One region of the Pedobacter vanadiisoli genome, then DNA from elsewhere that is predicted to be linked to it. Evidence: riboswitches for the same ligand, from Rfam matches in the RefSeq annotation. Region 1 holds a riboswitch; each other region holds the start of a gene.
The links. Region 1 has a riboswitch for S-adenosylmethionine ahead of ACFSR6_RS01855 (peroxiredoxin family protein). Riboswitches for the same ligand answer to the same signal wherever they lie in the genome.
Positions count from the first base shown of each region.

Region 2: it holds a riboswitch for S-adenosylmethionine, as region 1 does, so the genes downstream of both, metH (methionine synthase) here and ACFSR6_RS01855 (peroxiredoxin family protein) in region 1, are expected to answer to the same signal.
Region 3: it holds a riboswitch for S-adenosylmethionine, as region 1 does, so the genes downstream of both, ACFSR6_RS03950 (SusC/RagA family TonB-linked outer membrane protein) here and ACFSR6_RS01855 (peroxiredoxin family protein) in region 1, are expected to answer to the same signal.

Region 1 covers NZ_JBHULL010000003.1:155,129-158,413, forward strand. The annotation lists gene ACFSR6_RS01840 (DUF4833 domain-containing protein) at 1-393, opposite strand, end outside; gene ACFSR6_RS01845 (hypothetical protein) at 404-595, opposite strand; SAM riboswitch class I at 679-777, opposite strand; tRNA gene ACFSR6_RS01850 (tRNA-Cys) at 794-864, opposite strand; SAM riboswitch class I at 1,617-1,714, shown strand; gene ACFSR6_RS01855 (peroxiredoxin family protein) at 1,872-3,173, shown strand.
Region 2 covers NZ_JBHULL010000008.1:431,404-434,688, forward strand. The annotation lists gene ACFSR6_RS10525 (hypothetical protein) at 97-663, shown strand; gene ACFSR6_RS10530 (Bax inhibitor-1/YccA family protein) at 701-1,456, shown strand; SAM riboswitch class I at 1,573-1,677, shown strand; gene metH (methionine synthase) at 1,861-3,285, shown strand, end outside.
Region 3 covers NZ_JBHULL010000005.1:765-4,049, forward strand. The annotation lists gene ACFSR6_RS03945 (peroxiredoxin family protein) at 1-1,226, opposite strand, end outside; SAM riboswitch class I at 1,364-1,470, shown strand; gene ACFSR6_RS03950 (SusC/RagA family TonB-linked outer membrane protein) at 1,791-3,285, shown strand, end outside.

The DNA of each region.
Region 1 (3,285 bases):
GTAAAAAGGTAGTTTTTTGTGCGATACAAATCGGAATTCGTACTTATCTCCGCCCAATGCTTTTGTATCGATACCATAGGCAAATTTTCGCTGGATATAACCAAGATCTTTCTTTTGCCCTTTCTCGCCATAACGGATCCAATATACCTGTATCGGCGAACTGGCATCAATACTGCCATTTTCTTTCAGGTTTAAGGCATAAATTAGCGTATTTGTATTTGGATCACGCTGCAGGTAGAACAACATGTTGTCTACATTTTTAGGTGTAGGAAAATTAATGGGAGAAGGGTCTTTGGTTTGTGCACAGACTGGTGTTGCGAAAAGAGCAAGGGTTAAAACAATAAAGAGTAAGCTTTTGGCCGGCATTGAAAATATAGGTGGTATTAAGCGCATTTTAGGTTTTTTATGTTGAAAAGCTGTCTGTTTTTTCCTGATCCTCTGCAGGAATTTCTTTTTCACTTTCTTTTAATTGTTCATTATAGAGGCGGTCTGATTCGGCTCTACAATGTTCATAGTCGTTTAATTTCTCGCAGGAAGTGTTTCCATAGACCTCAAAAAAATCCCTGATTGATGGGTAATCAAAATGAACTGGCATTTCTCAACATTTAGTTTAACGGTTTCGGAAAGAGGGGGGTAGCTATTGATCATTCGCCGAAAATAGTTGCAGCAACCTTTTCAAACTCATCTTTTCTGCTACCTGCAGATGGAATTAGCACCTTGTTAAAACAGGTTGCTAAGACATCAAAGGGCCATTCCCTCCGTCTTTCTTGATAAGTATGTAATACAATTTCAGACGTCATGGACGGAATCGAACCGCCGTACTAGGTTTTGCAGACCTTTACCTCGCCACTCGGCCACATGACTATATGTTTCTTTTTCAATCTGCTTATTGATTCGCTTTTCGAAAGAGACAAAACAAAGGTAAATAATAAAAACTATAATTTCTATAGAAATAGTAGATTTTTTTGAATTTGTTTTTTTAATCTGCCATCCGGAGTGAAAGGAGGGATTTTTCAACTAAAAGATTCTTCACTTCGTTCAGAATGACAATATGTTATGGAAGATGTAAAACCGATAATGGAATGAAAAGCGCTGCGTTCTTTATGCTTTGCCTTAACGTTCTTTGCGGTTAATAATGGAAGATGAAATGAAAAGCCTGCGTGCCCTTAACTCAAAACCCTTTGCTAATCCCCTAGTTTGATAAATTATCTTTCTGTAAATCAGTGATTTAAAAATAAAGTCTATAAAATCTATAGGAATACTTGTTTAAATTGTTCAAAGTTTATACTTTTACAAAAAAATTAAAACTGTTCACCAGCAAATCTACGTTCAATATGAAACTCTGTGTACAACTTCAGTCATATTCTCTGATCAATTTTTCAGGTCAGTATAACTTTTGTTGCGGCTAATATAAACTAAGATACGGATCACCTGATAAAGGTTTCCATTCAAGTATTCTCATTTAAAAATCCTGGTACCCCGGGGCATTTTGATAGAATATTATGGTGGTCATGTATTTCAGTCAATAAGTTGCCGGGGTATCAGGAACAGCCGAAACTAATCACCACCACTAGTTTAGGTTATTACTCTAATTAATTTACCACCATTAATTAGTTGATTTATACAGAAGAAGGGAGAGTCAGTCCTCGTTGAACTTCTAGCAACTTTCCATAGGAAAAAGTGCTCAAACTGATCTAGCAATAGATTATAAATTAACCGGTAACAAGTAAACATACCGTTTCCCGTTAAAGATCAATAGCATAACAGCTGTTTAAACAGCCTGTAGCCCTGCTGTATGGTTTTCCGTGTGGATCATGATGCCTTGTTACCAAAAAACTCTAAAAAATAGTGTTTAACTAATAATGATGATTATGAAAACGAGAATTACATCAAAAATCGCATGCCTAACCACCTCAGTACTGCTGTTGGGGGGCATTGCATCGGCCAGGGTGGAAAAGCCATTCCCAAAAGAAGGGATCTGGAGGGGAGAATTTAGTGTAAGCGAATCAAAAGTGCCTTTTAACTTCCAATTAAAAGGAAAAAATCCTCAAACAGCCATTTTAACCCTGATTAATGGCTCCAGGCGCGATGATTTTCATGTAGAACGACGCGGTGAAGATTCGATCTATGTAAAAATGAACACTTACGATGCCGCATTGGTGGCGAAGATCGAAACCGATGGTACCTTATCAGGAGAATACCGGAGTCTGGTACCCGGTTTTAGGGGCAATTCATTACCTTTTGTTGCTGAACATGGCAAAAGTTACCGCTTTGTAGAACCTGGTAAAGATATAGCTCCAAAATACGATATTTCGGGCAAATGGGAAATCAAAACCTATACCAAAGAAGCTGTACCTGCATCAATTGCACTACTAAAACAGAAAGGCAATAAACTTACCGGTGTAATTATGACCGTTGTAGGCGATACCCGCGAGCTTGAAGGAACGGTACAGGGAGATGAATTTGAATTATCTGGTTTTACAGGTCCGAGTCCGTTTATTGTGAAAGGTAAAATAAACGACGACAACAGCATTACCGGCGAACAGGGCTTCGGGATTTACAAAAACTTGAAATTTGATGGTCAGCGCAACGAAAAAGCCGAACTGCCTGACCCTTATAAACTCACTTTCCTTAAAGAAGGTTATAGCAAACTCGATTTTACCTTTCCTGATCTTACGGGAAAAAACGTTTCGCTGAGTGATGATAAATACAAAGGTAAGGTGGTAATAATCGAAACCATAGGCACCTGGTGCCCAAATTGTACTGATCAGACGGTTTTCCTTTCTCCATGGTTCAAAAAGAATCAAAAACGCGGTGTAGAAGCCATAGCCATTGGTTTCGAACAAAAAGATGACCTCGAATATGCCAAATATACCCTTGGTAAACTGAAAGAAAAATATGGTATCACTTACGACATCCTGTTCGGAGGCATTGCCGACAAAAAAGTGGTGGCCGAAAAACTACCTGCTTTAAATAAATTCATTGCTTTCCCAACCACGATTATTATCGATAGAAAAGGAAATGTAAGGGAAATCTACACCGGTTATACCGGAACCGTTACCGGAAAATACTTTAACGATTATGAAGCAAAATTCAATAAGGTGTTAGATGAGCTGATTGCCGAGCCTGTACCTGAAAAATTCGCTTCTGCCGAAACGCTAAAAACTAAATAAAACCAAACCAACTAAGTTAAATATCGGGCAGTATCATAAAGATTTGCCATCCTGAGCTTGTCGAAGAGATCTGTTTAAATAAATTTTAATTGTTCCGACAGGCTCAACATGA
Region 2 (3,285 bases), on a different contig from region 1:
GAGGAGAATAGTATGATTGAATGAAAGATAGAGTGATGCGGTGCAGAAATGACCTAACATTATTCATTCAAAATTCAATCCTTCAATAATTAAAATATGCACGAGATAGAGCCTTATTACCAGTGGAGAGATGATTATATTTCGGCAGAAGATGAACGTTCGCCGTTTTATAATACCGAATATTCAGAGCTTTATTTCGATAAGCAGATTTATAATTTTTTATTGCACCCGCAATGGGATGAGTTTGGTTCCAATACACTTTACATAAAAGTGTTATATGCCGATTACGACCGTGGTTATACCATTATAGAGTTTATTGGCGAATGGAACGATGCCATTAATAACGATATCATGCTGCTGAAACGCGATATTTTAGAGCTCATGATGGATGAAGGCATTAATAAATTTATCCTGATCGGTGAAAATGTGCTGAATTTTCATGCCTCTGATGACAGTTATTATGAAGAATGGTTTCAGGAAGTAGAAGATGGCTGGATTGTTGGGGTGAATTTTCAGGAACACGTTATCGCTGAATTTCGCGATAATAATATCGATTATTACATTAACTTTGGCGGTGCGTTTGATAGCCTGCCATGGCGCACTTTGAAACCCCTGCAGGTTTTTAAAAAAGTTGAAGAACTACTGACAAAAAGACTGAACTAAATATTTATTTTTATATAGTTAAATACACAAATTTAAAATGGAACAACAAAATTATCAATATCAGGACAACAGTGTTTTTGTACAGACTAGGCCTGAATCTAAACGTTTTTTTGGGAATGTATTTTTATGGATGTTTGTTGCATTGGTAGTTTCTACCGGAGCAGCATATTTTATAGCAAGTACACCAGCCGTAATGAATTATCTTGTAACATCTAATCCTGAAACAGGGAAAGGTGGATTTACCGTGCTCGGTTATATTGCAATATTCGCCCCGCTTGGCTTAGTATTACTATTAGGTGCTGGCATGCAAAGAATGTCATATCAAGCATTAATAGGCGTATTTTTGCTATACTCTGTATTAACTGGGGTAATGCTCAGCTTTATCTTGTTAATTTATTCTTTGCCATCAGTTGTAATATGTTTTGCTGCGGCAGCGGCAATATTTGCTGTGATGGCTATAATGGGATATACGACAGATACAGATTTAAGTAAGTTTGGACCAATATTATTTGCCGGAGTAATTGGTTTGGTAATCATCAGTTTCATCAATTTCTTTTTAGGAAGCTCCACTTTAAGTTACATTATGGGATTTATAGGTGTTGCTGTTTTTACGGCATTAACTGCTTATAAAGTACAGGAACTAAAAAGAATTGGTCAGGGATTAGACGAAAATGGTAATACTTTGGCTGTAAATGAAGGTAAAAAGCTTGCTATTTTAGGCGCTTTATCGCTTTATATCACTTTTATTAATTTGTTTTTGTCGCTATTGCGTATTTTCGGTAGCAGAAGATAACCTCCAAAAACAGAACAATATTCTTAAGGCCGTGCAGTTTTGCATGGCCTTTGTAATTTTATTTGGTTGCAAAGCGATAATTTTTGGAATTGATGTTGCTTTGTTGCATTTTTGTATGCTTATTAAGAAAGACGGAGGGATTAGACCCAACGAAGTCTTAGCAACCTGTAACCTTACAAGGTGCTAAATTCTATTCTGCAAATAGCGGAAACAGATAAGTTTAGGATTACGATTCACGTACCAACTTTTTAAATAAGCCTTTTTTTGAGATTTGAGACAATAGATTTAAAGTAATAGATTTGAGACAATAGATTTGAGATTTGGGACACTGTGTCTATCCATTCTCGTATCTCACATCTAACATCTTATATCAAACATCTCACGTCTCATATCTAACAACAAGAATGAGCATAAGAGAAGAATTAGAGAAACGTATTTTGGTGATTGATGGGGCTATGGGTACCATGATTCAGCGTTATACATTAACCGAAGAAGATTTTAGGGGAGAACGTTTTAAAAATCATCCCTGTGATGTGAAAGGCAATAACGATTTGCTCAACATCACGCGTCCGGATATTATAAAATCCATACACCTGGAGTACCTGGCGGCTGGTGCCGATATTATCGAAACCAATACCTTCAGTACGCAGCGCATTTCCATGGCCGATTACCAGATGGAAGACCTTTCTTACGAACTGAGTTTTGAAGGTGCGCGTGTGGCAAAAGAAGCTGCAGAAGAATTCATGGCCGCAAATCCCGATCGCAAATGTTTTGTCGCGGGTGCCATTGGCCCAACAAACCGTACCCTTTCGATGTCGCCAAACGTAAACGACCCCGGTTTCAGGGCAGTTTATTTTGATGAGCTGGAAGAAGCCTATTACGAGCAGGTACGTGGCCTGGTTGATGGAGGCTCAGATGTTTTATTGATCGAAACCATTTTTGATACTTTAAATGCCAAAGTGGCTATTGTAGCCATTAAAAAATATGAGGAGGTAATTGGCCGTAAACTTGAAATCATGATTTCGGGAACCATTACCGATGCCTCCGGAAGAACACTTTCAGGCCAAACGGCTGAAGCTTTCTTAAACTCTGTAAGGCATGCCAACCCTTTAAGTATCGGTTTTAACTGTGCTTTGGGCGCTAAAGAAATGCGTCCGCATATTGAGGAACTGGCTGCAAAAGCGGGCTGTTATGTATCAGCCTATCCTAACGCCGGTTTGCCAAACGAATTTGGTGCTTACGATGAGCAACCGCATGAAACCGCACACCTGGTTGATGATTTTATTGCCTCTGGATTTGTTAACATTGTGGGTGGCTGCTGTGGTACCACTCCGGAACACATTGGCTGTATTGCTAAAAACGCAAGAAAAGCAGCGCCACGGAAAGTACCGGTTATTGAGCCTTACATGCGTTTAAGTGGATTGGAACCTGTAACCATTACCCCAGATAGTATTTTTGTAAATATTGGTGAAAGAACCAATATTACCGGATCTCCGAAATTCTCAAAACTGATTCTGGGCGGCGATTACGAAGCTGCATTGGCCGTTGCCCTGCAACAGGTTGAAGGTGGTGCACAGGTAATTGATGTGAATATGGATGAAGGGATGCTGGATTCAGAAGCGGCCATGACCAAATTCCTGAACCTGATTGCTTCCGAACCGGATATTGCCAAACTTCCGATCATGGTCGATTCATCGAAATGGTCGGTGATCGAAAATGGCTTAAAATGCCTGCAGGGAAAAGGTATCGTAAACTCCATTTCCTTAAAAGAAGGCGAAGATAAATTCAGAGAAAGTGCCCGTAAAATTATGCAGTATGGAGCTGCGGTA
Region 3 (3,285 bases), on a different contig from region 1:
TCGTCATAAAATTTACCGGTGGCCGGACCATTAAAGCCCGTATGGATTTGTGCTACGTTACCCTGTTTATCGATAATGATCGTGGTTGGAAACGATAAAAAAGAGTCGAGCGCAGGCAACGATTCAGCTACTACCTGTTTATCGGCTGTACCTGCTAATATCTGGTCGTATTCAATACCAAAGCGTTCACGGAAACGGTTCATTACTTTTTTTGCATATGCGGGCTCTGTAGAACGTTCGTAATGTAAAGCAATGATTTCTACACCACGCTTTTTATTTGTTTTATACCATGGCGAAATAAAACTAGCTTCGTCAACACAGTTAGGGCACCAGCTTCCGGTAATGGTTAAGATCACCACTTTGTTTTTATACTTTTCATCTTTTAATGAAATCTTTTTGCCGTTCACATCAGGAAAGCTGAAATCGAGTGTTTTGTAGCCTTTTTTCAGGTAAGTAAGCTTATAGGGATCGGGTAGGGCGGCATCTTTATTTTTGATCCCGGTAAAAGGCTGACTGCCTCTTGCACTTAAAATTTCGCCTGTAATTGAACCATCTGCCTGGAAGGTTCCTTTATAATAGGCAGGAGAAGAACCGATAAAACTCGAAAGCTGAAATTCATTTCCTTCTACTACACCTTCGAGGTAGCGCGAATCGCCAGTTATGCGTAAGAAAGTTCCTGTAAGTTTATTTCCGGTTTGTTTAAATAAACCTACTGTTTTTTCGTCTTTACCATTGGGTGATTTAAAAGCCACATCATAACTACCTGAATAGTTGGTTGTTGCAGGCTTATTAAGTGTTTCGAAACGATAATTCTTACGCTCAGCTACAATATTTAAAGGTTTGCCTGTTTTATCCTGTTTCCTTAATATTCCTGTTAATTGATCTCCATTTACAATGGCAAATGCAAGTTCATTATCAAACTGATCGAGTTTTACGAATAAAGAATCGCCTGATTGTTTTACCAGCCCGCCTTCAAATCTTTCTTCAGCATTACGGAAATAAAGCTTTTGTTGCCCATTTTTTTCGCTGATTTCGAAATTAAAAGGGATGTCCAATCCTTCTTTTACTTTGGCAATGCCACGCCAAGTACCCAGTGCAATAAAAGCTTTTGTATTTTTTGGTTTGGTTCTGGCTTGTTGGCTATTGGCCAGTACCACTTGTTGCTGTGCAAAGGTTAAAGAGGTAGATATAGCCAATAAGGCGGTAAATACAGATTTCAGATTCATCAGGACGTGTGTTAATCGACTAAATTAGTCGACAAATATACAAACGAAATAAGCAAAGAAAAAATATTTAAATAAAATTCTATAAAAACTATAGGATAAATGGAATTAATTATACCTTTGCAGCAGTTATTTTAAAATACTTATCAAGAAAGGCGGAGGGAATGGCCCTGTGAAGCCTTAGCAACCATCTGATTTTTAGAAATGGTGCTAATTCCATCCCGGATGAATCTGGGGCAGTTAAGTCAGTTGTTCGCATTATCCTTATTAAAAAATATATGGTGCACTTCTGATTTAAGGGGTGCTTTTTTTTGCCTCCAATGCATTCTTGATCAGTAAATATGTTGTACAGAAAACCATTGAAATGAAAAAAACTGACTACCTAAAATCCATTGATGCATACTTTAACGCGTATTCCCGAATGTGCATGTCCTGTTAAATCAGTACGGTTTAACAGGCTTTTAAGCTAACCATTTCTTTTAGTTCATTCGTATTACATGGCTTTCAGCCGTAAGTAAATCGTTTTGCCAAAATTTTATCCAAATTCTAATTATTAAATATATACACATGTTCACAAATTTTAAATCAACGGTGATTATCCTGCTGCTCTTAATCTCGCAGCAGTTGTTCGCTCAAAACGCCACGGTTACCGGAACGGTAAAGTCGGCAGATGGTGAAACATTACCAGGCGTTTCCATTTTTATAAAAGAAACCAAACAAACCACCATTACCGATGGCAAGGGTGCTTTTTCAATCAGTGCACCAGAAAAGGGGACCCTGGTGTTTTCTTATATCGGTTTTAAAACCCAAGAGGTACAGATCACTAATAACGGTCCTATTGCAGTGATTCTCCAATCCAGTGATAATGCACTTGATGAGGTGGTGGTTACCGCCTTGGGGATTTCAAGGGAGAAAAAGTCGTTAGGTTATGCTGTACAGGAATTGAAAGGGCAGAGCATAGCAGAAGCTAAAGAATCTAACCTGGTAAATGCCCTTGCCGGAAAAATTGCCGGTGTAAGGGTTACCAATAGCCAGGGGAGCATGGGTTCATCACGTGTGGTGATCAGGGGAGAAACTTCCATTGCGGGTAACAACCAGCCCTTATTTGTGGTAGATGGCATCCCGGTTGATAATTCACAGCTGAATTCGGCAGGAGCCAGGGATTATGCCAATACCATTTCGGATATCAACCCGGAAGATATCGAATCGATAAGTGTGCTAAAGGGCCCGAATGCTGCCGCATTATATGGCTCGAGGGCTGCGGCAGGTGTGATTCTTATTAAGACCAAAACGGGTAAATCTAAAAAAGGATTGGGTATTGCCATCAACTCAAATGCAGTACTGGAAACTTTACTTACCCTGCCGGTTTATCAAAATGCTTTCGGACAGGGATCGGAAGGTAAATTCAGTTATGTAGATGGTGCAGGTAAAGGATTAAATGACGGGGTAGATGAGAGCTGGGGGCCTAAACTGGATGGAAGGCTGATCCCCCAGTTTTATTCGAAAGGGGTGGCGGTTCCGTTTATTGCACACCCGGATAATGTGCGCGATTTCTTTCAAACCGGTTATTCACTAAACAATGGGGTATCGGTTGCCGATGCAGGAGAAAAATACGATTACCGGATTTCGTACAATAACCTGAAACAAGTGGGTATTGTGCCTAATTCAGGGCAGGGGAAAAATTCATTTGTACTGAATACCACCTTAAGAATCACCCCGAAATTGAGTGTAACGGCTAATGCAAATTATAGCAAGCTTAGTTCTGATAATTTACCGGGTACAGGCGGCTCCCGTTCAACCAGTACCATGTTGCAGTTTACCTGGTTTGGCCGTCAGGTTGATATTAACCAGTTGAAAAATTATCTGGACGAAAATGGAAAAACCTTTAACTGGAACAACAGCTATTACAGCAATCCTTATTGGGTAGCTTATGAAAATACGGTTTCGCAAAACCGCAGTCGTATTATTGGTAGTTTGGCCCTTAATTATAAAATTATTGATGGCCTTGATTTTAATTTCAGATCGGGTACGGATTATTACAACGACAGGCGTAAAATCAGGA